4 regions of the Arthrobacter sp. UYCu723 genome follow, and region 1 is predicted to be linked to each of the others. Evidence: riboswitches for the same ligand, from Rfam matches in the RefSeq annotation. Region 1 holds a riboswitch; each other region holds the start of a gene.
The links. Region 1 has a riboswitch for cyclic di-AMP ahead of ACVWZ8_RS03835 (NlpC/P60 family protein). Riboswitches for the same ligand answer to the same signal wherever they lie in the genome.
Positions count from the first base shown of each region.

Region 2: it holds a riboswitch for cyclic di-AMP, as region 1 does, so the genes downstream of both, ACVWZ8_RS24230 (M23 family metallopeptidase) here and ACVWZ8_RS03835 (NlpC/P60 family protein) in region 1, are expected to answer to the same signal.
Region 3: it holds a riboswitch for cyclic di-AMP, as region 1 does, so the genes downstream of both, ACVWZ8_RS04545 (aggregation-promoting factor C-terminal-like domain-containing protein) here and ACVWZ8_RS03835 (NlpC/P60 family protein) in region 1, are expected to answer to the same signal.
Region 4: it holds a riboswitch for cyclic di-AMP, as region 1 does, so the genes downstream of both, ACVWZ8_RS17290 (hypothetical protein) here and ACVWZ8_RS03835 (NlpC/P60 family protein) in region 1, are expected to answer to the same signal.

Region 1 covers NZ_JBSSBW010000001.1:859,353-866,652, reverse strand. Annotated here, with positions in the region: gene ACVWZ8_RS03845 (metal-dependent transcriptional regulator) at 1-669, shown strand, start outside; cyclic di-AMP (ydaO/yuaA leader) riboswitch at 819-1,031, shown strand; gene ACVWZ8_RS03840 (M23 family metallopeptidase) at 1,036-1,854, shown strand; cyclic di-AMP (ydaO/yuaA leader) riboswitch at 1,990-2,159, shown strand; gene ACVWZ8_RS03835 (NlpC/P60 family protein) at 2,468-3,202, shown strand; gene ACVWZ8_RS03830 (HNH endonuclease) at 3,443-3,943, shown strand; gene mobA (molybdenum cofactor guanylyltransferase) at 4,027-4,749, shown strand; gene ACVWZ8_RS03820 (DUF6457 domain-containing protein) at 4,733-5,020, shown strand; gene ACVWZ8_RS03815 (molybdopterin-binding protein) at 5,017-6,474, shown strand; gene fdhD (formate dehydrogenase accessory sulfurtransferase FdhD) at 6,633-7,300, shown strand, end outside.
Region 2 covers NZ_JBSSBW010000004.1:81,910-89,209, reverse strand. Annotated here, with positions in the region: partial or broken gene ACVWZ8_RS24250 (prolipoprotein diacylglyceryl transferase family protein) at 341-1,207, shown strand; partial or broken gene ACVWZ8_RS24245 (hypothetical protein) at 1,233-1,535, shown strand; partial or broken gene ACVWZ8_RS24240 (DedA family protein) at 1,802-2,412, opposite strand; gene ACVWZ8_RS24235 (hypothetical protein) at 2,567-2,905, opposite strand; gene ACVWZ8_RS24230 (M23 family metallopeptidase) at 3,150-3,926, opposite strand; cyclic di-AMP (ydaO/yuaA leader) riboswitch at 3,932-4,109, opposite strand; gene ACVWZ8_RS24225 (DUF3817 domain-containing protein) at 4,570-4,764, shown strand; gene ACVWZ8_RS24220 (DUF3817 domain-containing protein) at 4,703-4,882, shown strand; gene ACVWZ8_RS24215 (DUF3515 domain-containing protein) at 5,813-6,418, opposite strand; gene ACVWZ8_RS24210 (DUF1461 domain-containing protein) at 6,969-7,300, shown strand, end outside.
Region 3 covers NZ_JBSSBW010000001.1:1,014,378-1,021,677, reverse strand. Annotated here, with positions in the region: gene ACVWZ8_RS04560 (phosphatase PAP2 family protein) at 47-922, shown strand; gene upp (uracil phosphoribosyltransferase) at 935-1,570, shown strand; gene ACVWZ8_RS04550 (VOC family protein) at 1,678-2,055, shown strand; gene ACVWZ8_RS04545 (aggregation-promoting factor C-terminal-like domain-containing protein) at 2,182-2,976, opposite strand; cyclic di-AMP (ydaO/yuaA leader) riboswitch at 2,975-3,134, opposite strand; partial or broken gene ACVWZ8_RS04540 (HAMP domain-containing sensor histidine kinase) at 3,375-4,853, opposite strand; gene ACVWZ8_RS04535 (response regulator transcription factor) at 4,950-5,690, opposite strand; gene ACVWZ8_RS04530 (winged helix-turn-helix domain-containing protein) at 6,380-7,249, shown strand.
Region 4 covers NZ_JBSSBW010000001.1:3,686,198-3,693,497, reverse strand. Annotated here, with positions in the region: gene ACVWZ8_RS17305 (dihydrofolate reductase family protein) at 1-549, shown strand, start outside; gene ACVWZ8_RS17300 (APC family permease) at 637-1,902, shown strand; gene ACVWZ8_RS17295 (YnfA family protein) at 1,924-2,262, shown strand; gene ACVWZ8_RS17290 (hypothetical protein) at 2,440-3,189, opposite strand; cyclic di-AMP (ydaO/yuaA leader) riboswitch at 3,194-3,392, opposite strand; gene ACVWZ8_RS17285 (hypothetical protein) at 3,560-3,814, shown strand; gene ACVWZ8_RS17280 (DNA alkylation repair protein) at 3,830-4,504, opposite strand; partial or broken gene ACVWZ8_RS17275 (DUF222 domain-containing protein) at 4,616-5,440, shown strand; one part of gene ACVWZ8_RS17270 (IS3 family transposase) at 5,483-6,447, opposite strand; one part of gene ACVWZ8_RS17270 (IS3 family transposase) at 6,447-6,693, opposite strand; partial or broken gene ACVWZ8_RS17265 (HNH endonuclease) at 6,743-7,300, shown strand, end outside.

The DNA of each region.
Region 1 (7,300 bases):
ATGTATCTGCGGACCATTCTGGAACTTGAAGAAGAGAACATCGTCGCCCTCCGCGCCCGCATCGCCGAACGGCTGCGCCACTCCGGCCCCACCGTCTCGCAGACCATCGGCCGCATGGAACGCGACGGCCTGGTGGTTGTTTCGGGTGACCGGCACCTTGAGTTGACTGAAACCGGCCGGAAACGCGCCATCGGGGTCATGCGCAAGCACCGCCTGGCCGAGCGGCTGCTGGCCGACGTGATCGGCCTCGACTGGGCCTACGTCCACGAGGAAGCCTGCCGCTGGGAGCATGTCATGAGCGAGCGGGTGGAACGGCGGATCTTCGAGATGCTCAACCATCCCACTGTCTCTCCTTATGGAAATCCGATCCCCGGGCTCGCGGAGCTCGGCGGCGTGCCCTCCCAGCCCTACTCCGACGGAGTCGTGAGTCTGCTGGAAGCGATGGCCGGCTACGGGGCCGATTCCCGGATCACGGTGAACCGGCTTGCCGAGCCCATCCAGGTGGAACCGGAACTGCTCGTCCAGCTCGACGAGGGAGGCATCCGTCCCGGCGCCCTTGTGTCCCTGGAACGCGTCGGCGAGTACATCTCGGTCCGCGTTCCGGACATCGAAGGCGCCCTCGAGCTGCCTCCCGAGGTTGCCGCCCACGTCTTTGTTACCGTCGGCTAACCGTCCGGAACCACAACTCGTGGGATGACCCATGAGTTGTGCACAGCAGAGATAACGGGATTATTACTGGGCGGCTTAATCGCCTATAGTTAGTCACCAGTACCGATACCAAAGCGTTACCTGATCCGAAGCCGAACTCTGCCAGCGGATCAGTCGCAGAGTCACCTTATGGCAGAGGCGGGGGAACCACTTCCGGCTGTTTTCAAGCAGCCTTGGGGTGAAGTCCGCCAGCGGCAAGCACACTCCACCGAGGGACTTTTTGGATTCCCCTGTGCCTGGATGCTTGTTCACGGCGGACCGGGTCTTTGATCTCTCTGACCCGAATCCGACAGCTAACTTCGCAGGCTATCCAGAGAGGAACCGTTCTTGACCACCCAGACCTCGCGGGGCCGCCGTCGTGCGACCGGCCCCGCTCCGGAGCCGCGACCGGCCGTCGCCGTTATGGCAGACCGCCCGCGTGACGCGCACCGCGACGAACGCCGCGGCCGCCGGAGCCCGTTCCGCCAGGTAACGGAATTTGCCGCCGCCAGTGGTGTGGGGCAGAAGGCCGGCATTGCCCTGGCTGCTACGGGTCTGGTCCTGACGGTCGCCGTCCCCGCCACCGGCCCGGTCATGGCTACCGACGCCTCGTCGGGCTCGGTCTCCGCGGCGGCGCAGCCGAATGTGACGGCCGCCTCCGCCGCCAAGATCGACTTCAGCCGGACTGCCGTGACCACCAAGGGCGATCCCGACGGCAAGCTGAAGCAGTTGCTGAGCGCACAGTCCGCGGGCAGCATCACGCGCGCCGCTTCTTCCGGCAGCCTGGGCGCACCGCTGGACCAGATGGTTTCCGCCTCGCCCTTCGGCTACCGCGTCAGTCCCATCACCGGCGGTTCCGGCGAGTTCCACCGCGGCCAGGACTACGCCGCGCAGTGCGGAACGGCGGTCCACGCGGCCGCCAGCGGCACCGTCACGTTCACCGGCTGGCATCCCTTCGGCGGCGGCAACCGCGTGGTGATCGATCACGGCAACGGTCTGGAGACCACCTACAACCATCTGTCCTCAGCCAGCGTCCGTGTTGGCCAGACGGTCTCACGCGGCGATCTTGTGGCCATGAGCGGGACAACCGGCGCCTCCACCGGGTGCCACCTGCACTTCGAAGTGATGGTCAACGGCGACGTCGTGGACCCCACTGGCTGGCTCTAAAAGCCGATGGATGACTCTCGCATTCTTATGACACGCCGTGATCTGAATGTGACATTGAATCCCAACTGCTGTACCGTATGAAGTACGCCAACTTCTCCGAAGTTGGCGCTCTTGAGTGGATTGCCTAGCTCTGCCACCGCTCAAGGTCCGTTCGCATTACATCGTCTGGCAGGGGCGGGGGAACCAATTTTGGTCTTCGCAAGAAGACCTTGGGGTTAAGTCGCAAAGCTTCCCAGGAAGCAGCGCGGCCGGGTGACTCCCATCCGAATCCGACAGCTCACCTCGCAGGCATTGGGAGAGGCTACTTTCGTGTCTTCACGCCACAATGCTGCGCGTCACCGCGCTTGCGCGGCTCATTCGAGCCCGCTGAAATCCACGTCCCGTGCTGCCCTTGCCGGCGCCCGGAATGGATCTCACCCCGCCGACTCAATCTCTGCTGAGTCCGGCCCGCAGGCCAAGCACCTGCAAGCAGTTCCCGCTTTTGGCGCGTCTTCGCAGTACACCCTTCGCTAAGTAACCCATTCGGGGCGATCCGGCGTACCCCCAAGATGCCGGAGCGTCCTCTGTCCGCGCCTGAAAAGTGCGGTCCAAGGATCACGAAAGAGAGAACTTAATGACTACTCGTGCAAATACTGCACGGCACCGCGCCGAGGTCACCAAGACCAGCTCGCTTGCTGTCATTGCCAAGGCCGTCGGCGACAACGCCGGCACCATGGGCCGCCAGGCCGCAGTCGTCGCTGCCGCTTCCGGGCTTGTCCTGACCAGCGGAATCGCAGCCAACGCTGCCGAGACCAACGTTCAGCGCGAATCCACCTCCGCTTCGGCCCTCGAAGTCCAGTCGGGCACCCCGGCAACGATCTCGGCGGCATCCACCATTGCAATCTCCTACGAGAAGCCGGCCGTTTCCACCTCACCTGCTCCCGTCGTCGAGGCCGCAAAGCCCGTCGTCAACGTCCAGGACTCCCAGGCCGGGACCGCCGGCGCCTCGGCCTCGACGCAGGGACTCTCCGTTGCCAGCGGCGCCGGTGCTTCCATCGCTGCCGCCGCCTACGCCCAGCTCGGAGTTGCGCAGGACTGCACCGCACTGGTCACGAACGCCCTGGCTGCGGCGGGCGTCAACTACCACGGCTGGCCGGCAGGTTACCTGTCCCTGGGCCGCACAGTGGGCGCCGCCGAAGCTCGTCCGGGCGACCTGGCGTACTACCAGAACGGTGGCGTGGGCATGGCCCACATCGCTGTCTACGTCGGCAACGGCATGGCTGTCCACGGCGGCTGGAACGGCGGAACCACCGCACTGAACAGCGTCAACGTCGGCTCCGGACCGGTCTTCATCCGCGTCGGCGCTTAATCGCCTCTGGCTGAAAACAGCCTGAAAGTCTTCAACAGGAAGAGGACCCCCGCCCCTGTGGCGGGGGTCCTCACCTGTCTGCCCGGCCATCTCCGGCAGACACGCACACCTTTGCGGGAGAAAAATTCGGTGATCCGGCCTTGGGGTGTTTACTCTTGTGGTGTCGATCCATAGCCCGACCATGCAGAGGGCAGCCGGCCCTCGTGCCCCTGGCGGGTGCGGCCGTGAAGAGGTATGCGGATGCGCACTCTCGTTCTGAATGCTGGATATGAACCGCTCGCGGTAGTCACCTTCCGCCGGGCGCTCGTTCTCGTGCTTACCGGAAAGGCCAGTGTGGTGGCCGAAGGCGACGATCCCGTCGTTGGTCCCCAGGACATCCTGGGCCGGCCGTCGGTGATCCTGCTCCACCGCTACATCCGGCCCCGGTACAACACCGTGACGGCGGTCAGCCGCCGGGGTGTGCTTCGCCGGGACGGACAGCGCTGCGCTTACTGCGGCAAAGCGGCCCACACCATTGATCACATCCAGCCCAAGTCCAGGGGCGGTGCCGATTCCTGGGAAAACCTCGTGGCTGCCTGCCTGCGGTGCAACAACGCCAAGGGTGACCACACCCCCGCCGAGATGGGCTGGAGGCTCGGCTTTGTCCCGGGGCCGCCGAAGGGCACCACCTGGCAGATTAAGGAACTGGAAAAGCCGGCGCCGGCCTGGGATCCGTTCCTGCTGCCGGAATCCGCGGCCTGATTCGTTTGCTTGACCTTTCTGCCGGGCCCTGTTGCGGCCCGGGCCCGGGCCGGGGCCGCGTGGCACCGCGCTAGGCTGGGCCAATGGAATTCGATGCTGTGGAATTCGACCCTGTGGAATTCGATGCTGTCATACTCGCCGGAGGGCGGTCCTCACGGTTGGGCGGCTCGCCCAAGTCCGCCCTGGTGCTCGGCGGCCGGACCCTCCTCGAACGCGCGCTGCAGGCCGCGCAGGGGGCCGGGGTGATCGTCGTCGTCGGACCGGACCCGGGATCGCTTCCTGCGGGGGTGCTGAACTGCCGGGAAGAGCCGCCTTTTGCTGGGCCGGCCGCCGCCATCGCCGCCGGACTCGCCGCCCTGGCGGCCCACCATTCGGGGGATGGCCGGACCGTCCGTGCGCCTCCGCTGACCCTCGTGCTGGCCTGCGACATGCCCCGGGTGGATGCCGCTGTCACGGCGCTGCGCGAGGCCCTGGATGCCGGGCCGGAGGCCGACGCCGTCATGGCAGTCTCCGCGGACGGGCGCCAGCAACCGCTCGCCGGCTTTTATGGCACGGCCGCGCTACAACACTCCGTCGCGGAAGCCGCACAGCGGGGCGGGCTGGCGGACGCCTCGGTGTTCTCCCTTCTTGCTAGTCTTGATGTGCGGGGAATTCTCGTGCCCTCCGGTTCCACGGATGACGTGGACACCTGGGACGATGCCGCCGCACTTGGGGTATCCGGCCGGAGTCCGGACCATGGACCGGACGAGTCCGGAGCTCCGCGACTGAACCCGACTTTGGAGGCAAACGGTGAAGAGCCAGGATGAAACTCTGGAAGATTGGTGCCGTGCCCTGCTCCAGGCCCTCGAGCTGGAGGATGTTGAGATTGACGTCAACGAAGTCCTTGCCCTCGCCGGGGTGGCCGCACATTCGGTGGTGCGTCCTGCCGCCCCGCTGACTACTTTCATCGCGGGCTTTGCCGCCGGGCTGGCCTCCGGTTCCGGCCAGGCGACGGACGCAGTCTCGATGCAGGCGGCCATCGGCGTGGCCCGGAAGCTCGCCACCGACCACGCGGCCACCGAAGCCTCCGGGGCATGACGCCTGCGCCTCCTCATGGCAGTGCTGCTGCCGGGGACGACTCCGCGCCCGGCGGTATCCAGGCCCCAGCGGGCGGTGAAGAGCGCGCCGGGAGCGCCTCGCCGGAACCGCACCGGCACGCGGCACACACCTGGCAGGAGGCCAGGCAACTCGCGTTTGACTGCGCCACACCCATACCTGCCGCGCGGGTGACTCTCAGGAATGCCTTGCGGCGTATCCTCGCGGAGGACATCAAAGCGCTGCAGGATATTCCGCACTACGCCTCTTCCGCCATGGACGGCTGGGCTGTCAACGGCAGCGGGCCGTGGATTCTGGCGGAACCCGGCCAGCGGCTGGCCCCGCACCAGGCGAGCCCGATCGTTACCGGCGGCCTGATCCCGGCTGGAGCCAAAGCGGTGCTCCGCAGCGAGAGCGGCATCATTTCCCCGGACGAGGACGGGCTGCCGGCCCTGACCACCAGCGGCGCTGCCAGGCCCGGCGAGCCGAGAAACGGTGAACACGTCCGCAAGGCCGCGGAGGAAGCCGCCGCCGGAGAGCTGTTGATCAAGGCCGGCACCGTAATTAACCCGGCCCACCTGGCCCTGGCCGCCCTGGCCGGGCACGACACCGTTCCTGTTCTGGGCAAGCCGGTGGTCAGGCTCGTGCTCACCGGCTCCGAGGTCGTCTCGTCGGGTATCCCTCAACCGGGGGAGGTCCGCGACACCTTCGGCCCGCAATTGGCAGGTGTGGTGGAGCTGCTCGGCGGGATCTGCAGCGGCCAGGTGAAGATCGGGGACAGCTACGCCGAATGGCTGGCCGCCCTGGAAGACAATGACCCTGCCGTTCCGGACTCCGGGCCCGCAGGGGACGCCGGGTTTGAGATCCAGCCCGCCGACGTCGTCATCACCACCGGGGGTACCGGCCGCTCAGGCACCGACCATCTCCGGCGTTCCGTCGCCGAGCTCGGCGGCCGGCTGCTGATCGACGGCGTCGCGATGCGGCCCGGCCATCCCGCCGTGCTGGCCGAACTGCCCGACGGCCGCTTCATCATTGGCCTGCCGGGGAACCCGCTCGCGGCCATGATGGCACTTTCCACCCTGGCCGCACCGCTCCTGGCGGCCCTGGGGCACGGAACGATGCCACCCGTCGTCGAGGTGCCGTGCGGCTCGACGATCGAACCCGATCCTGGCCGGACGCGGCTGATGCCTTTCCGGTTGCTGTACGGCATGGCGTCGCCGGCACAACACGCGGGACCAGGAATGATGCGCGGGCTGGCTGCCGCCGATGGCGTGCTGGTGGTGCCGCCACACGGCGTCCAGTTGGGGGAGCTGGTCTCCGCCTTCGCCCTCCCCTGGGGCGCCCCCATCCCGGAACCGGAAGCCGCCGGGGCGAAAGCCAAGTCCTCACCCAAGCGTCCCGCCCGGAAGCCCGCCGGCACGGACGGTCCGGTTGACTGGAGCGCCCTGCTTGGCTGAGACCGGCGAGGTCCCGCCCTGAGGGAGGCGTGTTCGGGGGTCCGCGCCTGCGGCCCCTTATGTTGTGTGGCCCGTGCTTCGGGCGGACCCTTGAGGCCCGCGCTGGCCGCCCGGCCCGGTGCTTGCGATGATGGATGCATGTTTCTAAGGAGTTTTTGATGGGTCGCGTGACGCAGCGCCGCAAAGTACACAAATTTGTCCTGGACGGCTCGCCGCAGGCTCTCGAGTTCCCGGTCCGGCACCGCGAGGACATTCTCGCCGTGGAGGAACCGCTGGAGATCCGGATCGGGGAGCTCTCCTACTCCGTCACCATGCGGACGCCCGGAAACGACTTCGACCTTGTGGCGGGCTTCCTCGTCTCCGAGGGCGTCATCTGGAGCCCTGAACAACTGGTGTCCCTGCGGTTCTGCGCCGGAGAAGATGAAAACGGGGTCCAGACCTTCAACGTCGTGGAGGCGCAACTGAGGCCCGACGTCGTGCGTCCCGACACCGGACGGAATTTCTACACCTCCAGTTCCTGCGGAATCTGCGGTACGGATTCCATCGAGGCCGTCCACAAGTCCTCGCATTTCAGCCCCGCCGCGGACCCGCTCACCGTTCCGGTGGGCGTCCTGGCGTCCCTGCCCGATCTGCTGCGGGAAGCCCAGGCCGTCTTCGATGTCACCGGTGGCGTGCATGCGGCGGGGCTGTTCCGGATTGCCGACGACGGCTCCGCCGAGCTGCTGTGCCTCCGGGAGGATGTGGGACGCCACAACGCGGTGGACAAGGTTGTCGGCTGGGCGCTCCGGGAGGGCCTGCTGCCCTTGAGCGGTACCGTGCTGCAGGT
Region 2 (7,300 bases), on a different contig from region 1:
GCCGGTACGCCGCCGCGCTGACCGTCACCCACTCACCACAGAAACAGATCGCGGTCCCCGGCTCTTTGACCCGTTTGATCCGCAGGGGCTGGCCGTCACGTACCGGCTCGACACCGGCCGAGGTCACCACAAAACCCGGGGACCGCCATACTTACCGTCCCGTGGCAGGAAAACGGTGTCCTGCAGCCATCGCGAGGACTTTGCCCGTCCCCGGTTGAACGGTCACAAGAGAGGCCCAGCATCGGTCCGGGCTCGCGCCTGCGGTGGAGTCAACTTGCGTTTGGGCGACGCTCTGAAAGCCGGCTCCCGACCATTCGCATCACTGAAGGACATATTCACGATGAGTAAGAAACGGCGCAGGCCAGCACCGAAGAGAGCCGGGCACTCCCCGGCCACGCACCACCCGGCACGTCCGGGCACACGCCGGCATGTCACAGCGAAGCAGGCAACGAGCGAACACTCGCCCAATACAGAAACAGACAACGGTCCCCGGCTCTTCGATCCCCTTGAACCGCAGGGACTGGCCGCCACGTATTGGCTCGACACCGCCGCCTGGGAAGGACCGCAGGAGCTCTCTGTACGATTCTCCGGTACCCGGTCCGGCGAAGTCGCCGGGGAACCCGCGGAGTACTTCGAAGTCTATGAAGACGTAGACTCGGTCACGCCCGGGACCGGGCGGATCGCCGTCACGTCCCGCGTATCCGGAATCACCGGCGGGCTATGGGATGTCACCGCAACCCCGGTGGCGCGGACCGGCAGAGACCCTCAGCGCCCCGCGATAGCTCTTCCGGGACGCCCGTCGCAGCGCACGACGGTCCACACCCGGTTTCATGCCCTCGCCCAAGGACCGGGCGTCCACGCCTGGTCCTGGCCTGTGCTGGTGGGTCTGGGCGCGGTCCTGGCCGTCCTCCTTCAGGCCCTGTTCCTGACCAGGCAGGGCATTGACCCTTACGGCCCGGTCTGGCTGACCATACTGGCCAACGCCGTGGGCGGGGTGTGTGCCCGGCTCTGGTGCCTTGCCCTGAACCGTCAGCGACTGAGCAGCTTCTTCAAAACCGGTGCGTGCATCCAGGGATTCCTGGCAGGCGCGCTGTCCACCATCGTCGCCGGGTCACTGATCTTCGGTTTGCCGACGGGCCGAATTCTGGACGCTACAGCGGTCGGGCTCTTCTTCGGCCTGGCCCTGGGACGGCCCGGATGTTTCTTTAGGCGGGTGCTGTTACGGGCGCCCCACCGCCTCGCGATGGGGGCTATGGTCCTCGGACCGGCGGGTAGGACGGCTCAGGCACCCTGTCCAGCTCTACGAAGCGTTTCTGTCACTACTGACCGGCCTCGGAACGCTGGCCATCGCGCTGGCAGCGCCACCGGGCATTCCTGGGCTGGTCTTCGTGGGCTCCATCACGGCCTACACCCTGGGCCGGCAGCTGCTCTTCCCGTTAAGGGTAGAGTCCCGCACCCGGCGGGGACGGACACTGACCATCGTGGTGTGCACCCTGATTCTGGGCGCAGACCTCATGCTGGCTGCCCTGTCCTGATTCTCGCTACGGCAAAGAACATAGCCAAGGCTGGAAAAGTCGGACGCATATTCGAGGAAACTGCGGGTGAACGTGCTGCTTAACGCGCCACGGTCCTGACGGACGACGGGAAGCGTTCAGCTGCCCTGCGTCGTGCAAAGACGGGGCAGCTGCGAACACCACTGAGGCTTAACCTGGGGATTCGGCGGCCGTGGTGCCCCGGTACGTCGGCAAAACATACGGCCGCGGAGTCAGCTCTTGAGAGCCTTTTCGATGCTGGTCTTCGTATCATGGCCGCCGAGGCGTTTATGCCACCACCGCATGAGATGGTCGATGATGATGCCAAGTACAATGGCGAACGCCACGGCAAGGCCGGCACTTAAGAGAGGATTGCGGTGAAGCCAGGGAAAGGAACTGGCAAGAACACCGATTCCGACTGAATACACAACCCAAGTGAGGCACGCGAGGGCGTCCAGGAGAATAGAACGGCGGCGCGGGAACGCTGTCGTTCCGGCCACGTAATTCACCGCAACGCGCCCCCAAGGGATGTAACGGGCGGTAAAGATCAGCACGGCTCCGCGCTTTTCCAGCTCAGACCGGGCCCAGCTGAACACTTTCCGGACCTTCGGGGTACGCATCCAACCCCAACGCTCCAGACCGATTTTCCGGCCAAGCATATACGCCATGTTGTCCCCGGCCTTGCTCCGAGCAAGGCGGTGAGTCCAAGCACCCACAGGTTGGGTTCGCCGCTTTGCCGGGAGAAAGCGGCCAACGCAACGATGAGGGTCTCGCTGGGAACGACCATCGCGAAACCATCTATAAAGAAAAAGACAAATAGAAGCGGATAGATCCACCACTGCCCGGCCACATGGAGCACCGCTTCACTAATAAAATCCACGCGGCGGCTCCCAAGCACAATAGGGGCGAAGGAAATCGCCCCTCAGTGTCCCACGGCCGGGGCTATGTCCGCCATGGCCTTCACGGCCAGGTGCTGAGCGGGAACCACCCAACCGGGGACCTGGACGACACGGCCTGCCGCGGGAGCCGCGGCCTCAGTCCCGTCCGGGGCTTTCGTCGCCCGGTCCGGTTCCGTTGGTCACCTCGGGTCTGTTGATCCCAGGCTGGCTGGGGGCGTTGTCGTCCGTTCCTGCCGAAACGGGTTCGCTTCCTTGCTCAAACTGCGCCCGGTAACGCACGCGCCGGATTCGTCTGGTCATGGAAACCATGAGCAGGACAACTGCGATGACCATGAACGCCGTCATCGCGAAACCCAGGAATCCGGGAGTTACCTGATCCGCGTCCAGCCCTGGCCTCAGCCCTTCCTTCCCGGGACCCGGGGCCGGCGTCGTGGCCAGGGCGTAAAGGCCTGCGGCTGCCATCGGGATTTGCACTGTATAGTCCTTTGTCCGGCTCGATATGTGGGCGCCCGCAGACGGCCTTCGTGCGTTATCCGCCCGGGTCTGGAACCCTGACTGGCAGTGAGCGCAGGTCCATCAGGAAAGTCAAAAACAGGGCGAGGGCGCCCCCGCAACTGTACCGCTTCATCGTCGTCACGCGGGCAACCGCTCATGCCCGCAAGCAGTCAGCACAAAGCAGTCAGCTCAGCCATCTAAGAGGGGCCCGCCGGGCCGGGCCTCAGATGAAGGCAGATGGGTCGACGGTCTGGCCGTTGACCATGACCTCGAAGTGAAGGTGGCAGCCGGTGGAGGCACCGGTTGTGCCTACCCCTGCGATCTGCTGGTCCTGAGCCACGGCCTGTCCGAGGGAAACGCCGATGCTGGCCAGGTGGTTGTAGGTGGTCTTCAGGCCGTTGCCGTGATCGACGACGATCCGGTTGCCGCCACCGTACGGGCTCCAGCCGGCCTCGGTGACGGTGCCCGAACCGGCGGCGAAGACCGCCGTCGTGCACGCCCCGGTCAGATCGATCCCGGTGTGCATCTCCCCCACGGCGCCGGTGATCGGGCTGATCCTGAAGCCGAAGGGGGAACTGACGTTAATCGACGCGAGTGGGGCACGCAACCCTGTGGATGGGGTTGCCGGTGCGGGCGTGGGCACAGCCTCGGGTGCCTTGACCGCCCCCGCGGGCTGTGCCGGCGCAGCGGGCGCAGGCGCCGGCTGGGAGGTCACCTCCGGGCGGTCAAAGGTGAGAACAGTGTCAGCTGCTGCCGTAACCGCAGCTTCCGGGGCCGGGGCTGCCACGGCCGCTGGCCGGTCCTGAGCCGCAGCGCGGCTGCCGGAGTCAGCCTGCGCCGCCGACAGAGCAGTGAGGGCAATCATTCCCGTGACGGCGGCTGCCACCCCGAACTGCTGGCCGCGGAGCCGGAACGTTGGTTCCTGGAAAAACGGACGGCGGCCTGGTGAGGCAGCTGCCGGATGGGCACGGCGACGGCCGTGTTTTGGCTGGAAAGGCAAGATAGTGGTCCTCTCGGCGCCGGCGAAGTTAGCTGTCGGATTCGGACGAGTGGACTGTCCGGCCGCCCCCGCAGGACCGCGATCAGATGCGCAGTCACAGGGACGGCTTCACCCCCAGGTGCATCATTACGCACCAAAAGTGGGTCCTCCGCCCCCGCCTGAGAAAGATCAGGTTCACGGACCGCCGGCGGGGTTTGGCGAAGCGGTCACGTCCATACCTGTTGGGGGTATGTGTTGATCCAACTGTAGCGAAGCTTCGGCTTAAGTTACAAATCCGTTATCAACGGCGCTCCGGGCTTACGGGGAGAGGGCCGGGGCGACCTTTGAGGCCGGTAAGATCCAGCGCGTGGTTCAGGAAAGCTGTGCGCAGGAGGCAAGCCCGGATGGCCGCGGACTGGAAGCCTCCGATTGTGTGTTTGCGTTTACCGAGCCGGATAAGGGCGGCAGCCCGGTCAAGGTGGTTGTCAACCCGGACGTCGCCAAGTCCCAGGGGGTGAGGGTCGGAGACAAGATACGGATCCTTCGGCCGGCGGGGCCGTGGGCCGGCCGCGGCGGACCCCGGCGAGGCGCTGTGCCGGTTATGTTGCTGGACGATGGGGCTCTTGTCCAGCATCCTTCCAGCCCAGGCTGCTAACTTCGGTCCATGGACTTTCTGCGTGTATTCCGGGTGTTGGCCGTGGCTGAAGCCGTGTCATGGCTGCTGCTCATTCCGGCAACGATCGTGAAGTATACGACGGGAGAGGCGGGCGGAGTTCAGATTTTGGGGCCGGTGCACGGTGCACGGTGCGCTGTTCGTCGCTTATGTTCTTTTGGCCTTGTTCCTGTGGCGCAAAAATGAGTGGACCGGCCGGGCTCTGGCCATTGTTCTTGTAGATTCTGTGCTGCCGACGGGAGGCTTCTGGGTGGCCAGGCGGTCGGATCTGGAGGCACCAAAGGTTGCCGTACCGGCTCCTTGAGTCAGCCGACCCGCCCCTCGGCAGGCTTCAGCCGGGAAACGCGTTCACTGCCGGTGCCGTCAAGCTGCTCGATGGGATGCAGACTTCGGCCGAAACGGCCTGGTCCTTCCCGGTTTTCTTTAAGCTCGCCGTATGCAGATATATCGGACGCCCGGGCACGCTGTTCCGGACACCACGTTGGAGGACTCGCTCACGTCCGGGGCGGACGGTACCTGCTGCTGGTTCAGTGACGTCTCAGTGTCACTGAGAGGCCCGTCATGTGAGGACACGCGTCCGTACCCGGTTCGCATCTCTAAAACGTATGGGCGTGGATGGACGTCTGTTGATATCAGCTTGCCGGTTACCCCGCCTGCAGTCCGGTGAGGCCGGCCGATGCGAGCCCGTGCCTTGCGCCCGGGCGGCCAGGCCGCCGAAAAAACCCCATGTCATAGGTACCGGCCCGGCTGTGCGGGCCACCTGCCAGCAGGAATAGGACCCCGTGATCAGGCCATGGCTTTCCATCTGCGTCGCTGCTCAGGTTACCGCCGTTTCCCGTGCGTCTCTGCTGTGCAGACTGCACCGAGGGCGAGAACCATGTAGCCCATGTGGGTGCCCGAAGTGCGCTTGTGGTCGCTCTGAGCCAGGGCGACCAACGCCCATGCAGGACGGAGGCTACGCCGACCGTGATCAATGCCGGGGTCCAGGCCCCCATGCATCTGGAAGCAGCGGCATGGCGATCTGGACGAAGCCGTGGATACGCATTTTCAACAGCACCCCGGCCCAGGACCGCGGATCCGGTGGCGGGTGCGTCCGTGTTCGCGGGCGGCAGCCAGGTGTGGAATAACCGTTGGGGTCTTGAGGGCCAACCCCGACATGATCGCGCCGAGCACCCAGACCCCCGCAGAGTTGCTGCCCGGCGCACCGGAGTGCAGCAGCTCTGGATTTGCCGGTTCAGCCTGCTTGGCTGGCGGGCAGGTTCTGAAGATCTTCCTGGCCCACGCAATTCCGTATGGCCGGGATCTTTGCGGCCGGGCCGGAAAGGTCAGCCAGAACATTGGCGGAATTGATCTTGTCCGGGTCCATCAGGATTTCCGTGGCGGGATTGCGTCCAAAGGTAGTCAGCGTCCATACCGGGTCGCCTTCCTTGATGACCCAGTCGATGCCGTTCACGGTGACGCAGCGGTCCGTTGTCGGTCCGGGAACGTTCACGCCGCAGCGCAGGATCACCTGGGACGGGTCACCCCAGGCTGCGGTGGCCTGGCTGTTGGTCTTCCGCAGGGCTGCATCGCCGATTGCATCGGGGAGGGCCACCATCATGGGGGCGCACGCGGGGTTCGCGGCGTCCTTCGCCGCTGTCACATCCACCACGGGGGAACAGGCGCTCAGGAGCGTCCCGGCCAGCGCTCCGGTCAGCAGGATCCTGGAAAGAATGCCAGCCCTGGACCCGCCGCCAGTGCGGGCAGGCAGGGGCAAATGAGGGCGGCGGCAGCGGCTGATCGGCGTGGAGTGGGCCGTCGTCACTTTCCGGTGACGAAGGTCCTCGATCTCGCGGCCCATGCCGGCGATGCGTTCGAAGCGAGCGTCTTCGGTCCGCTCGTACTGCTGATACAGGGGTCCGCCGTGGAGGCCGGTGAAGCCTTCTTTTCTCAGGCAACCCTCAGGGTTCTCTGTGCATAATTGTCGCGAAGCTCCTGTCAACCGCTATTTGACGGGAGCTTCGCCAATTCCGGACAGTCACAGCCCTGTGGGCGGGCTGGCGTGCTGTGTCCCAGTGTTCGAGCGACCGTCCAGTGTCTTGCCCTCACGTCTTCGTTCTGATGCATCTGCTCCCATTCCGATTCGAGCGACGGATCTGACCCGGCTCCTCATTGTGCTGCAGGACTTCCTCGAGGTGACCGGTGACCATCCATGGAGCGCAGGCGGCTGGTTCTCGCCGTTCCGTAATGGGAGCCGGGCGGCGGACTGAAATGGTGGACCCTTCCGTGTGGCTGGCTCATGCGGAGTCGGAAGTGCGGGGCCATGGGGCCTGTAGCCTTGTTGGAAGAAGAAAGTCGCACGGACGTGCGTGGTGACGTGGTGAGACGGCGCACAGTCGAGGAGAACCCATATGGCCGGATCCGAAAACCCCCGCGGGGCCGTGGAATCCCCGCGAGCCGCTCCGGGGGTCCCGGCGCAGCCGCTGGCGGCCGGCCAGGGTGCCGACGGTGAGGTCCCCGGCCGCCCCGGGGACTCAGTCCGCTCAGCGACACCCGGGGCGGACGTCGGGGGATCAAGAAGCGGCCCACCCACTGGTGCCGGCAGCGTACCTCCGAGCGGGCACGAGGCGGTCCGCGGGTCCTTGCTCGGACGGTTTCTTCAGGTTCTTGTGGCGGTGTTCTTCCCGGTGATCGTGGTCGCCGGCGCCGTGCGTGCCGTGACTTCGCCGTTGTTCCTCTGGGT
Region 3 (7,300 bases), 160 kb from region 1:
TCGACACTAAGCACGCTGTGCACCACCGGAACGTCAGGAGACAGCCGTGAATACCAGGACTGAGAGCTGGTTGACGCACCGCTGGGGCAAATGGGTGGTGCCCTACGCGGCGCTGTGGGTCACGATGCTCATCGGCGGCGTGGTCGTGGTGGTCTTGGCGCTGTTGAGCGCCGAGGTCTATGACAACGTCGTGGACGACGTCGGCCTGGCGAACCTGGACAAGCCCACCCTGGCGTTTATGGAACAGCTACGGAGTCCAGGCCTGGACTCGTTCGTCACGGGGTTCACCAACATCGGCGGCGGGATTGGCATGCCGATCCTGGCCAGCATCCTGACGGCCTGGCTCATCTGGGCCAGCCGTACCTGGCGGCCGCTGATCCTGATCGGAGGCGCAGCCGCCGTCTCCGTGACCGCCACCACCCTGGGCAAGAAGCTGATCGGCCGGAACCGGCCGGACCACGCCGACGCCGTCCCGCCCTACGAAAACTCGCCGTCCTTCCCGAGCGGCCACACGCTCAACACCACGGTGGTGATCGGGCTCGTGGTGTACCTCGCCTGTCTGGAGGTCCATCGGGCCATCGCCCGGGCCGGCCTGATCACGGCGGGTGTGATCTTCATCGTCGCGATGGGAATGAGCAGGGCCTATCTGGGGCACCACTGGATGACCGATGTGATCATCGGGTGGGTGCTGGGGCTGGGCTGGGTGGGGATCGTCATCCTGGCCCACCGGCTCTTCCATGTGCTGCGCCACCGGGAACAGGCCGGCCCAGCACCGACTTTTGACCATCCCGCCCGCCTCCACGAGGGCGGCGCGGAGGGCGGTGCGGAGGCCGGTGGCGGGGGCTCCGGCAGCGGCCGTCCTGCCGAGACCAACGACGCCGATACCCCCGGCCCCTCGGGAAGGTCCTCGGCGACCGGGTGATAGTTTTGACCCATGCGCACTCTCGTTGTGGACCACCCGCTGGTCGCCCATAAGCTCACCGTTCTGCGGGACAAGAACACCCCGTCCCCGGTCTTCCGCCAGCTCACCGAGGAGCTCGTCACGCTCCTGGCGTATGAGGCCACCCGTGAGGTCCGCACCGAGCCCGTGACCATCGAGACCCCGGTCAGCACCACCATCGGCACCGCCTTCACCAAGCCCACTCCGCTGGTGGTCCCGATCCTCCGTGCCGGGCTCGGCATGCTCGAGGGCATGACCAAGCTGGTCCCCACCGCCGAGGTCGGCTTCCTGGGCATGGCCCGGGACGAGGAGACCCTGGACATCATCACCTACGCCGAGCGCCTCCCCGAGGACCTCACGGACCGCCAGATCTTTGTCCTGGACCCCATGCTGGCCACGGGCGGCACCCTGCGCGAGGCCATCAAGTTCCTCTTCAAGCGCGGCGCCTCCGACGTCACCTGTATCTGCCTGCTCGCCGCCCCCGAAGGCTTGGCCAGGCTGGAGGAGGAGCTCGCGGACGCCAACGTGACGATCGTCCTCGCCTCGATCGACGAGAAGCTCAACGAGAAGTCCTACATAGTGCCCGGCCTGGGCGACGCCGGCGACCGCCTCTACGGCATCGCGGGCTAGTACAGCCAGGCAGCCGCGTCGAGGACCCGGCGCCGAGGACCCGGCTATTGCCGGGACCGGCACGCGTTCCCTTCCGGAATCCCGCAACCCGCGCTAGCGTGTGGGCCATGGACTGGAAACTTGAACTCGTGTTTGTCCCCGTGTCCGATGTGGACCGCGCCAAGGATTTCTACGTCAACAAAGTCGGCTTCAACGCCGACTACGACGAGCGGCCCACGGACGGCATCCGCTTCGTCCAGCTGACCCCGCCGGGCTCCGGCTGCTCGATCGCCATCGGCGAGGGCCTCAACGAGGCGCCGCCAGGCACCGCTCCCAGCCTGCAGCTCGTGGTCAGCGACATCCAGGCCGCGCACAAGCAGCTCAAGGATAACGGCGTGGACGTCAGCGATGTCGATGTCCAGGACTGGGGCCACTTCGTCCATTTTGCCGATCCCGACGGCAACAAATGGGCGGTGCAGTACATCCCCAACCGGCCCAACGGCTAGACGCACCAGCGCACGTCCGTCCCGCCTCCGTCCACTGACAGCACTCAGCACGAAAGAATGCCCCGAACCGCAGGGATTCGGGGCATTCTTGCTGAAGCAGGTTCGTCCGGGAAACTGCCGGCTGGCTTAGTACCAGTTGTGCGCGTAATGGAAGTTCAGGGCGCCGCTGGGGGAGCCGTAGCGTTCCTTGACGTAATTGAGACCCCAGTTGATCTGGGTCCGGTAGTTGGTCAGGTAGTCAGCGCCGGAGCTCGCCATTTTTTCGGCCGGCAGGGACTGGACCACACCGTAGGCGCCGCTGCTCGGATTCGTGGCCGTGGTCTTCCACTCGGACTCCTTGGTCCAGAGCTTCATCAGGCTCTGCATTTCGCCGGGCCCCCAGCCGTAGGATTCCAGTTGCGATGCGGCGTAGGCCTGCGCCGCGGCGGGATCGTCAACGGCGACGGGAGTCGCCGCTTCGGGGGCCGGTGCGGGTGCCGCGACAGGTGCGGGGGCAGGTGCCGGAGCCGCGACAGGTACAGGTGCCGGAGCCGCGGCAGGTGCAGGTGCTTCAGCGGGCTTCACCTCCGCGGACTGGGCCTCGACGCTGGCGCCGGGGGGCACAGAGGTCTGGGCGTCGACGCGGACCCGTTCGAAGTTCAGGGGCGTCAGCGGGTCGGCAACGGTGGCCGACGCCTTGGAGCTGCCGGCGGCGGAGGGACCGTTGGCCGTCTCGGCGGCCTGACCGGCAGCGCCAACTCCGACGAGGACCGCGCAGGCGGTGGCAACGACGGCGGCGCGGCGGCCAGTGGAACCGATGCCCGCGGCAAACCGGGACAGGGCCGAGGCCGGCTTGGCTGACTCGGCGCGGTGGCGTGAATGCGTGGAGCGGGACTTGCCTGCAGCGCTGTCGGGGCGCGTTTGTACTTTGAATTCAGTCATGATGCCTCTCAAACGCCTGCGGAGTTAGCTGTCGGGTTCGGATGAGAAATCCGGCCGCACGGTGCTTCACGTGTCGGCTTCACCCCAAGGGTGCATAGATGCAGAATGCCCGGGAACTCTGGGTCCCCCGCCTCTGCCTGGTCCAGCGAATCCGGGAAGCGGCAGAGTTTGGCGTCCATCCGGATATACGGCGCCAGTGGTGGCCGCACTCTAAAAACCGTACAGGAGTTCCATCCGAGAGTCACATTTTGGTAACGGACATCACGACAGCGGAGTGTCGCCTTGTGCTCTTCCGCCTGGCCGTCGGTGCCGTTGCGCCGCCTGCGTGCCCACTCGACGCGCAGTAACGTCTAGCCGGCACGTAACCGTCGAACGGCGGTGGACGGACGCGACCGCGGCTAGGTCACGGGCGGGCTCGTGGGCAGGCGAACGGCGAACTCCGTCCGGCCTGGCCGGGAGGTGACCTCGACGGTGCCGCCGTGGGCCGCGACAATCGCCTGCACGATCGACAAGCCAAGCCCGCTGGTCCCCTCGGCAGTGGTTGCCGTCGTTGCCGGGGCGGGGGCCCAGGGGCTGCGGGAAATCGCCGAACGGGAGGTTGGCGCCGTCGTAGCTGCCGGATTCTTCCGCGCGGCGTCCGCGCGGGCAAAGCGTGAAAAGACCTTATTCATGAACTGAGGGGGGATCCCGTCCCCGTTGTCGGTCACCGTGACCACGGCGCTTCCATCGGCTGAACGCATCACTCCGGTCACCACCGTCGTCCCGGCCCCGGTGTGCTTGCGCGCATTGGACAGCAGGTTGGCCAGCACCTGATGCAGCTGGGCGGAGTCGCCGCGGACCACCACCGGCTCTTCGGGGAGTTCCAGTTGCCAGACGTGATCCGGGGCCATGACCTTCTCGTCACTGACGATCTAGATCGCCAGCTGGGTGAGGTCCACCTCGCTGAGCTTGAGGGGCTGGCCCTCGTCCAGGCGGGCCAGCAGCAGCAGATCCTCAACCAAGGTGGTCATCCGTTCGGACTGGCTCTGCACCCGTGCGAGGGACTTCTCACCGTCCGGCGTGAATTGCTCGGTCATCCGCATCAGCTCGGTGTAGCCGCGGATAGCGGTTAGCGGGGTCCGCAGCTCATGCGAGGCATCGGCCACGAACTGGCGCACCCTCATTTCGCTGAGCTGCCGCGCCTCGAGCGCGTTGGAGACATTGTCCAGCATCTGGTTCAGCGCGTATCCCACGCCGCCCACTTCCGTGCCACGATGGGCGGCCGACGCCGGCACCCGGACTGCGAGTGCCACCTCGCCGGCGTCGAGGGGGAGTCGGGAGACCTTGGTAGCCACCTCGGACAGCTGTTCGAGCGGCTTCATGGTCCGGCGGATCAGTGCCGTGCCGGCGAGACCGATGACGATGAGGCCGCCGGCAGACACCACCACCATGGTCCACACGAGCGAAGCCAGGGTGTTCTGCTTTTCCGCCAGCGGCAGCCCGGTGACGATCACGTCTCCATAGGGGGTCCGCCCGGCAGTGAGCCGGTAGCCGCCGGCCGAGAGCGTACGGTCAACCGGGACGCCGTTGGGCGTGAGTCCGAGGAGGACGTGGTCGTCATCGGGGGAGAGGCTCTTCCGGGTGGCGTCCCCGGCGAGGAAGCCGGCCCTGCTGACGGCGCCACCCAGGATCCGCGCGTTGAGCGTACCGATGCCCTGGCCTCGGGCCTCCAGCGGATCGGTGCGTCCGCCGGAGTCGCCGGGCGAGGGCCGTCCGAACACGCTGGCGCGGTGGGACGCCTCATCCAGCTGCGTGTCGAGTTGCTTGGTGAGGAAGACGTCCATGGAGGCGTAGCTGAAAAGTCCTACGGCGCCGCAGATGGCCACAAGCAGCGCCATGGTGACGAGGACCAGCCGGGTGCGCAGATGCCAGGTGGAGGGGTCGCGCCACTTTCGCCGGGGGGCAGGGGTCTCACCGGGGAGAGCGCGCACGGATCAATCCGCCGGCTTCAGGACGTAGCCGGCGCCGCGCACGGTGTGGATCATGGGAGCGCGGCTGGCATCGATCTTTTTGCGGAGGTAGGAGATGTACAGTTCGACGATGTTGGCTTGTCCGCCGAAGTCGTAGTCCCACACCCGGTCCAGGATCTGCGCCTTGCTGATGACCCGTTTGGGGTTCTCCATGAGGTAGCGCAGCAACTCGAACTGCGTCGCGGTGAGGTGCAGTTCCTCGCCGGCCCGGGTGACTTCACGGGTATCGACATTGAGTACGAGGTCACCGACCACGAGCTCCGCTGAGTCCATGGCGGCCACGCCGGAGCGCTGCACGAGCCGGTGCAGGCGCAGCAGGACTTCCTCCATGCTGAAGGGCTTGGTGACATAGTCGTCCCCGCCGGCGGCGAGGCCGGTGATCCGGTCCTGGACGTCGTCCTTCGCGGTGAGAAACAGGGCAGGCACAACCGGAGCGAAGGCGCGGATCCTGCCGAGCAGTTCGACGCCGTCGAACCCGGGGATCATGACATCGAGCACCAACACATCTGGGCGGAACTCCTTGGCGAGTTTGACCGCTTCGGGGCCGTCTGCCGCGACAGCGACGGACCAGCCTGCCATCCGCAGGCCCATGCTCATGAGCTCGGAGAGGCTGGGTTCGTCATCCACGACGAGAGCTCGGATGGGGGAGCCGTCCGGGTGGGTGAGCTGCGGAAGGTTGTTGGTCATAGAGTGCGAGGAGGCCATGGGACAACTCTCCGTTCTGCCGGTTAGGCGTGGCTTTGGGGATCCTGTGCTGCACCTGTGAATCCCAGCCTAGCGAGCTGGCAGCCGCCGCGGTGGTCCGTCGCGGGCTTTTGGAACCGTCTCTGACGGAACGGCCGGCATGGGCGGCGGAACTTTGAAGGCGTTCCGCCGCCGGACAATTCGGGCCTGACGGTGTGACCACTCTGTGGGACGGTGGACATTGAATGATAAGTAGGCGAAGCTTCCGCCAGACTGCCCTCCCATGAAGGATTCTTGGCAAACAGCCATCCGAGGCGAACAATATTCGGCTAAACGCCACGACCGACCAGTCAGTCAGGAAAACATCTGTTATTTTATCGGCGCGGCAGAATTGTGATCTGCACTACAATCCCGCGTTTCGTCTCACTATGTGGAACCCGAATCCCTTTGTTACTTGCAAGTTGGCATTGTTACGTTGCACACTTCAATTGTGAACAAGAACTCAACAGCACCTGCAGCCGCAGCTTCCTGGATCAGCCCACCCGCTGATACCGCGATGCGCTGTTGTCGAATGTACGCCTAACTTTTACACCCCAAGAGTTTCTAGGCATTCGCCCCAGCCCAGCGTCGGGCGCCCCTCCCCAGTTTCATTGCGGGGAAAAGTAGCATTCGAGCCGCGATGACGGCCATTCACATTGAGGTAAGCATTCATGTCAGTTGCATCCGGATACGTCCACATCTCCGTCCGTAACGCCGGCAAGGCCGGCCAGGCCTCGGGTATCCGCCAGGGTTTTGGTGGCGGCGGCCGCCCGTCCTTCGCCCCCGCCGGTCCCAGCAACAGCTTCCCGGCCCCTGGTTATGCAGCACAGGGCTACAACCCCGATTCCTACGGCCAGCTCCGCGCCGTTCCGGCCGCCCCGGCCACGGCGCCCACTCCTGTCATTGGTCCGGCTAACGGCAACGCGGTCCGCCCCGTCCCGGCCGACAACGTCGCCCGCGGCTTCGTGCTCTACATGGGCATCGACGAGGAGACCGCCGCGGCTGCCGGCACGTCCATCGCCAAGCTCGCCCAGGAGATCCGGGCCTACGCCCAGTCACTGGTCGCGGGTGCGGAGAGCTACGCCGCCGTCGCCGTTGCGCCGGCCAGCGCCCCGGGTTCCGCGCTCGACGTCGTCCGCTCCACCTTCGGCGACCCCACCGTCGGCGCCCGGCAGCGTGCCGAGACCGCACGCCTCCAGCAGCCGCAGGACCCGCGCCCTTCCGGTGTTCTCATCGACCTTGCCCGCCGCGAGGTCCACCTCGACGGCGATTCCCTGAACCTCACGTTCAAGGAATTCGAGCTCCTGAACTACCTCGTGGAGAACGGCACCCGCACCGTGGGCCGCGACGAGCTGCTCGAAGGACTGTGGCGGAACGCCGAAGAAGTGCCGAATGAGCGCACCATCGACGTCCACATCCGCCGCCTGCGCTCCAAGCTCGGCCGGCTCGCCAACACCGTGCGCACGGTGCGCGGCCAGGGGTACCGCTTCTACGAGCACCCCGAGGTTGTTGTCTGGGCTGCTCCGGAATACTCGATCTAGTCTCTAGCTCACGCAAAGCGTCCGTTCCTGTTGCAGGGGCGGGCGCTTTTG
Region 4 (7,300 bases), 2.8 Mb from region 1:
ATCCTGATGATGCAGGTTTCCTTGGACGGGTACATGGAAGGGCCGGGCCGGGACATCAGCTGGCATATGGTCGACGACGAACTACACCGCCACGTCAACGACGAGCTCCGCACCATGGGTGCGTTCCTGAGCGGGCGGGTCACCCACGAGCTGATGGCCGGTTTCTGGCCGACGGCGGACAGTGACCCCGCAAACAGCGGCCCGATGAGCGAATTCGCCAGCATCTGGCGCGAAATGCCGAAAATCGTGTACTCCCGGACCCTGGAAACGGCGGGCTGGAACACCACGGTGGTGCATGACGTCGTCGTCGACGAGGTAACGGCGCTCAAGGCACAGCCCGGCGGTGACCTGGCGCTCGGCGGGGCGGACCTCGCCGCGACCTTCCGGCGCCTTGGCCTGATCGATGAGTACAGAATCTACGTGCACCCCGTGCTGATTGGCCGCGGCAAGCCCCTGTTCGGGCCCGCCGACGGCACCACCCGGCTCCGCCTGGACGAGAACCGCGGCTTCAGCAACGGCGTCGTGCTGCTTCGCTACACGACTACTTGAGGCCGAAAGGCCACGGTGCTCGCTAGATTTGGAACGCGCGGCCCGCTGGGCGGTCCGCCGTCGTCGTCCTCCAGGAAGGCCCCAGCGTTGAGTTCCCACCCCCGTCTTGCCCGCAGGCTGAACACCTTCGATGCGGTCGTCATAGGCCTCGGGTCGATGATCGGCGCGGGCGTGTTCGCCGCTTTCACGCCCGCGGCCCAGACGGCCGGGTCCGGACTCCTGATCGGCCTGCTGCTCGCCGCCATCGTCGCGTACTGCAACGCTACGGCTTCGGCCCAGCTTGCGGCGGAATACCCGACCTCCGGCGGGACATATCTCTACGGTCGGGAGCGGCTCGGCCCCTGGCCGGGGTTCCTGGCCGGGTGGGGTTTCGTTATCGGGAAGACGGCCAGCAGCGCAGCCATGGCCCTGACGTTTGCCGCCTATGCCGCGCCGGCCGGGTGGGAGCGGCCGGTGGCGATCGCCGCCGTCGTGTTGCTGGTTGCCGTGAATTACCGGGGCGTGACGCGCACGGCGGCCCTGACCCGGTTCATTGTGGTGGCTGTGCTGTTGGTCCTGGCTATCGTGGTGGCCGCCTGCTGGATCCCCGGCGCGGCTGATCCCCCGAAGCTGTTCGACGGCGGCGTCCTCACCCACGGCTGGTACGGAATCCTGCAGTCGGCAGGTCTGCTGTTCTTCGCCTTCGCCGGCTATGCCCGCATTGCCACGATGGGGGAGGAAGTCATCAACCCGCGCAGGACAATCCCGCGCGCCATCGTGATCGCGCTGGGGATCGCCGTCGCGGTTTATGCCGCCATCGCCGTCAGCATCCTCGCGGTCCTCGGCGCTGACGGAATTGCCGGCACGCCGGCCCCGCTTGCCGCCGCCGTCGCCGCCGGTTCCTGGCACTGGGCATCGCCGATCGTGCGGTTGGGTGCCGCACTGGCAGCGCTGGGCGCCTTGCTGGCCCTGATCGCGGGACTGGGCCGGACCAGCCTGGCCATGGCCCGCGAGGCCGATCTGCCCCGGTGGCTGGCCGCCGTCCACCCCCGCTTCAAAGTCCCGCACCGGGCCGAACTGGTCCTGGCGGCCGTTATCTGCGTCATCATCGGCGTCGCCGAGCTGCGCGGAGCCATCGGCTTCTCTTCCTTCGGCGTCCTCATCTACTACCTCGTAGCCAACGTCTCCGCCTACACCCAGAGCGGCGAAAACCGCCGGTACCCCAAGGCCCTGCAGCTCATCGGCGCCGTCGCGTGCGTGGTCCTGGTGGCAACCCTGCCGGTGGAGTCCGTGATCGCGGGGGTGCTGATGTTCGCGGCCGGCGTCGTGTACCGCGTGGTGCGCCTGCGCCTTGCGACAACCCGGAATCCCTGACCACGCTGCGATGATGAGTCGGTGACTATCGCAAAAACCGTCCTGTTGTTCGTGCTGGCCGCCGCGGCGGAGATCGGCGGCGCCTGGCTGGTGTGGCAGTCGGTGCGGGAGGGCAAGGACTGGTGGTGGGCCGGGTTCGGGGTGCTCGCATTGGGAATTTACGGTTTCGCCGCGACGCTCCAGCCGGACGCGCACTTCGGCCGGATCCTGGCCGCCTACGGAGGCGTGTTCGTCGCAGGGTCGCTGGCCTGGGGAATGGTTTTCGACGGCTTCCGGCCGGACCGCTGGGACATCGCGGGATCGGCGATCTGCCTGGTTGGAGTAGCGGTCATCATGTTCGCACCGCGCAACTCTGGTTAGGCGTGGTGCCGGGCCTGCAGCGCGGGTGCCGGGCCTGCAGCGCGGGTGCCGGTCTTGCAGCGCGGGCGGGCACGCAGAAGGCCGGTGATCCGCTGCCCCCAAGGCAACTGATCACCGGCCGCTTAAGCCGCTGGGCTCGTTATCCTACTGCGTAAAACCCTGCACGTTAGCCTTGCGTCAGACCCCGGCGCGGACGAACGTCACGGGGCCGGTGGCGGTGAGCCACGACAGCGGGTGCGCCATGGTTGCGTTGACACCGTTCATGCCACCGCTGACGGCCTGTCCGTTGCCGGCGTAGATGGCAACGTGGCCGGACTGGACGATCATGTCACCCGGCTGCGGAGTCGCCACCACCTTGCCGTACTTGAGGAACGCCGCCGGGCCGATGTCGCCTACCGGAATGCCGGCTGCGCCGAGGGCCTTTTCAACCATCGCGGTGCAGTCCTGCGTGATTCCAACCTGGCCGTAGGCGGCCGAAAGCAGCGCGCCGCTGACGCCGCCGGCCGCCGGGGCAGCGGCGGGGGCGGGGGCAGCTGCCTGGACCTGCACGGTAGCCTTAGGGGCTGCGGCAAGCTCCGGGGCGGCGGCGGGGACAGCTGCAGCCGGCTTGGGCTGTTCGACGACGGGCGCCGGAGTCGAGACCACGGCCGGACGCTCGAAGGCGATCTGAACAGTGGAATCCGCGTTGACCGGAGCGGAGACCTGATCCTTGACGTCAACGGACGACGCCGGTGCGGAGTTGCGCTCGGCGGGTGCCTGCGCCGCGTTGGCGGCCATGGCGCTGCTGAGTACCAGACCGGACGCTGCGGCGATCACGGCAGCCTGGCGGCCGATGGTGCCTGCATTGCCCGCAAATGCGGAGGAAATTGCCGAAAGCGGGCTCGTGGTGGCGCCACGATGGCGCGCGGAAGTATTGCTTGAAGTCATGAATGTAGCCTCTCCCAATGCCTGCGAGGTGAGCTGTCGGATTCGGATGGGAGGCACCCGGCCGCACTCGGGGCCCGCGTGGCGGGCCGTGCGGCTTCACCCCAAGACCTGCATATCAGCTGGTCAAAAAGTGGTTTCCCCGTCTCTGCCGGACGTTGATGCGAGTTACCCCGGGCCGCGGCAGAGTTAGGCAATCGGCTGGGGAGCGCCCGTATCGGAGACAACAGGCACCTAACAACGGTAACGGGATGATCACGGAATGTCACATTGAGGTAACGGGGCCGGGGTCCACCCGGGGCTTTTTCCCTCGGCATCGCCGGGCTCAGGCATAGGATGATGCCAGCAGCGATCCCTGAAGCGGAGGCCCGAAATGAACATCCACTCTGTCGCCATCTGCCAGCTGAGCGATCAGCCTCAGGAGGATTTTGACGTCAACACCGAGCTGCTGATCCTCGAAGGCCAGGAAGTCCGCGTCTCAACCTGGGACGCTGAGCCCCGCGACGGCGGTTTCGACGTCCATGTCCTGAACGACCGTGTGGATGCACTCGGCTTTATGGTGGTCACGGACTGGCAGTTCCTGGATGGCAAGGCCTACGCGGTTGTGGAGCGACGGTCCGACAGCTGATGCGGGACGCTTCCGTCACGTCCCGGTGGCCGTGAATTCCAGCTCTGGCCGGTGTTTCGCGACGTCGTCGAGCACCACGGCGACTGCCTCCCGGAGGAGGTCGGCGTCGGTATCGGCGTCCGCGTCCGCGTCGTGCCCCGGTGAGACGGCCAGCGCCGCCTTCGCATGGCCGACAAACTTGCGCCAGTCTCCCCCGCCGGCCCGGAGCGCCCGGAGCGGCGAGAGCAGGGCGGCGCGGCGCAGCCAGACGTCAGGTTCCCGGGCCCAGCGGTCCAGCACGCTGTCCGCTCGCACCCTGCCCAGCAGGTCCAGTCCCGAAACCAGTGGGCCGACGACGTCGACGGCGAGCGGATCGGCCAGCTCCCGCAATTGCGCGGTTCTCAGGAAGCCTTCAATCCGGGTCAGGTCCGCGTTGTCCAGCATGCGGACCTTGGACTGCAGCAGGACCACGGCCGCCAGCCGTCGCTCGAAAACCGGTACGGACCAAAGTTCTGAGCTCAGCGCGGTGATGTCATCATGCAGCAACTCGCGGTGGCGGCGCAGCGCGTCGCGGACAGTTCCGCGCACCGCTCCGACCGAGGCGCCATAGAAGCGCAGATCGCCGCCCACGCGTGCCTGCAACTCGTCCGCCCGGGGCCAGGACCCTTCGCGTTGCAGCGAGGAATCGATAAACTCGCCGGCGTCGCTCATGGGACCATTCTTTCGCATTGTTGTGGGGTCGCCGCGCCGGTTTCTCGGTGGCCTATCTCGCGGCTCATTCTGCCGGGTCTTTTTGTCTGACCCCGCTGGAAGACTGGGTTCATGGACGGCAAGCGGGAGCCCGAAGTGGTGGTTCCGGGAGGACATGGCGGCGCTGGAAGCGGCGTTACGGTCACGGATGTCGCCCGCCTTCTCGGTACTGTCCGCCCCTGTCACGCCCGCGCCTCCGACGACGACGGCGGTGCCGGGCTGATCGACCAGCTCCGGCAGCTGGAGGACCTGAAGTCCGCCGCGGCCGCACTGCAGGCCCGCATCGCGGTCGCCTTCGACCTGTCCCAGCGCCGCACCCAGCGCGCGCAGGGCGTTCCGGCGGCAGAGCTCGGCGCCGGGGTCGCGGCGCAGATCGCCCTGGCCCGGCGCGAATCCCCCGCCCGCGGCGGCCGGCTCCTGGGCCTGGCGAAAGCGCTCGTCACCGAGATGCCGCACACCCTCGCCGCCCTGCACACCGGCCAGCTCAACGAATGGCGCGCCACCCTCCTCGTGAAGGAAACCGCCTGCCTGAGTGCGGCGGACCGCTGCGACGTCGACGCCCGGCTCGCCGCCGACACCGGCACCTTCGCCGGCGCCGGGGACCGGGAGATCATCGCCGCCGCCCGGACCGCCGCCTACCGGCTGGACCCCCGCTCCACCACCCAACGCGCCAGCCACGCCGCCACCGAACGGCACGTCAGCCTCCGCCCCGCACCCGACACCATGGCCTACCTCACCGCACTGCTCCCCGTCGCCGAGGGCGTCGCCGCGTACACCGCCCTGAGCCGCCACGCTGACACGCTCCGCGCCGCCGTGGACCCCAGGGGCCGGGGCCAGCTCATGGCCGACGGCCTCGTCGAACGGACCACCGGCACCCCCGGCGGGATCACCGGCATTGCGGTCGTCAAGTTTTTGAGACAGTTTCGTAGTTGATTCGGGTTACGCGGCCAGGGTTTCCGGGTCGCAGGTTTGATGGGTAGCAAGGGCCGCTGTCGGAGGGATGCCGCCGGCCCTTCGGTTTGGCCGACGGCGGTTGTACCAGCCCTCGATGTATTCCATGACAGCGGTCCTCGCGGCAAGCCTGCTGCCGAAGGTGTGCTGGTGGTACATCTCGGTCTTCAGATGCGAGAAGAAATTTTCGGCGACAGCGTTGTCCCAGCACACCCCGACGGCTCCCATGGACTGGGTAACACGGTTCCCTCCACACCATTTCTGGAATTCGTCAGAGGTGTATTGGGAGCCGCGATCTGAATGAAAAACGACTGTTCCCCCGGCGAAGTACCCGTGGTCACGGGCCATTCCCAGCGCGTCGGTACACAGCCTGGCGCGCATGTGATCGGCCATGGCCCAGCCGATGACCATGCCCGTGCACAGGTCGATCACGGTGGCCAGGTAGAGCCAGCCCTCGCCGGTGCGCAGATACGTGATGTCCCCGCAGAGCCGGGTCCCGGGCACCAAGGAGGTGAAGTCCCGCTTCCCCTTTTGGTCGAGCATGTGATTGCGGATGTGCGCGGTCTTCGCCTGTGGGTCCTGCACGGTGGTCTGCTTCCACGCCCTGGTGCGTACGGCCCGCAGGCCCTGCTCGCGCATGATCGCCCCGACCGTCGGAGCGGCGACCTGCACGCCCTTGGCATTGAGCATCAGGGTCAGCTGGTCACGGCCGGCACGGCCCTTTTCCTGCTCGAACAGGTCAGTCACCTCGGCAACCAGGCGCTGGTGCCGGAGGGCCCGCGGAGACGGGCCCTCGGGGCTGCGCCACCGGTAGAACGAGGCCCGGGAGACCTTCAGGGCCCGGCACAACCAGACGATCGGGTGGTTCGCCTTCTCTGCTTCGATGAACTCGTAGAAATCCTCTACCGTTGCTTCGCTGCAAAGAAGGCGCTGACTTTTCCCAAAAAATCGACGTCCTGCTTCAGCTTGGCAATCTCAGCCAGCGCCTTCTGGTGCTCTTCCCAGGACACCGGCGCCTTCTCCTCGCCAGCGGTGAACCGTTCCGGATGATCCTCCCGGTACTTGCGCACCCAGTTCCCCAGCGTGCCTTCCAGGACGCCTATATCGAGGCACACCTGTGCGATCGGACGGCCCGAGGAGATCACCAGCTCAACGGCTTCGTCCTTGAACTGCTGCGTGTACTTCTTACGATCGGTCATGCGAGAAAGGGCTCCTAACAAGCTGTCTCACAAAACCATACGGCCGCACATCGAAATCCAGCTCATCATGACCGACCGGACCCTGTTCCAGGGCGACAGTGAACCCGCCCGCCTCCCCGGCTACGGCATCGTCCCCGCCGGCTGGGCCCGCGACCTGCTCAACGACACACGTGCCCAAAACGCGGCCGCCGGGGACGGCGGCACGCGGGACGGCGCAGGCGGAGGCCCGGCCGGTGACGGCACGCGGGACGGCAGCCGACGCGGGGACAGCGCAGGCGGCGACACAGAAGCAGGCGGAGACAAAGAATTGGACATCTGGCTCCGCTGGCTCTACACCGCCCCGGCAACCGGCGGCCTCATCGCGATGGACTCCCGCGCCCGGCTCTTCCCCGCCGGACTCCGCCGCTACATCCAGGCCCGCGACGACACCTGCCGCACCCCCTACTGCGACGCCCCGATACGCCACCTGGACCACATCATCCCCTGGCATCAAGCCGGCCCCACCACCAACAGCAACGGCGCCGGAACCTGTGAAGCCTGCAACCACACCAAAGAAACCCCCGGCTGGACCGCCAAACCGGCCCGAGGAGCCGACGGCACCAACAGG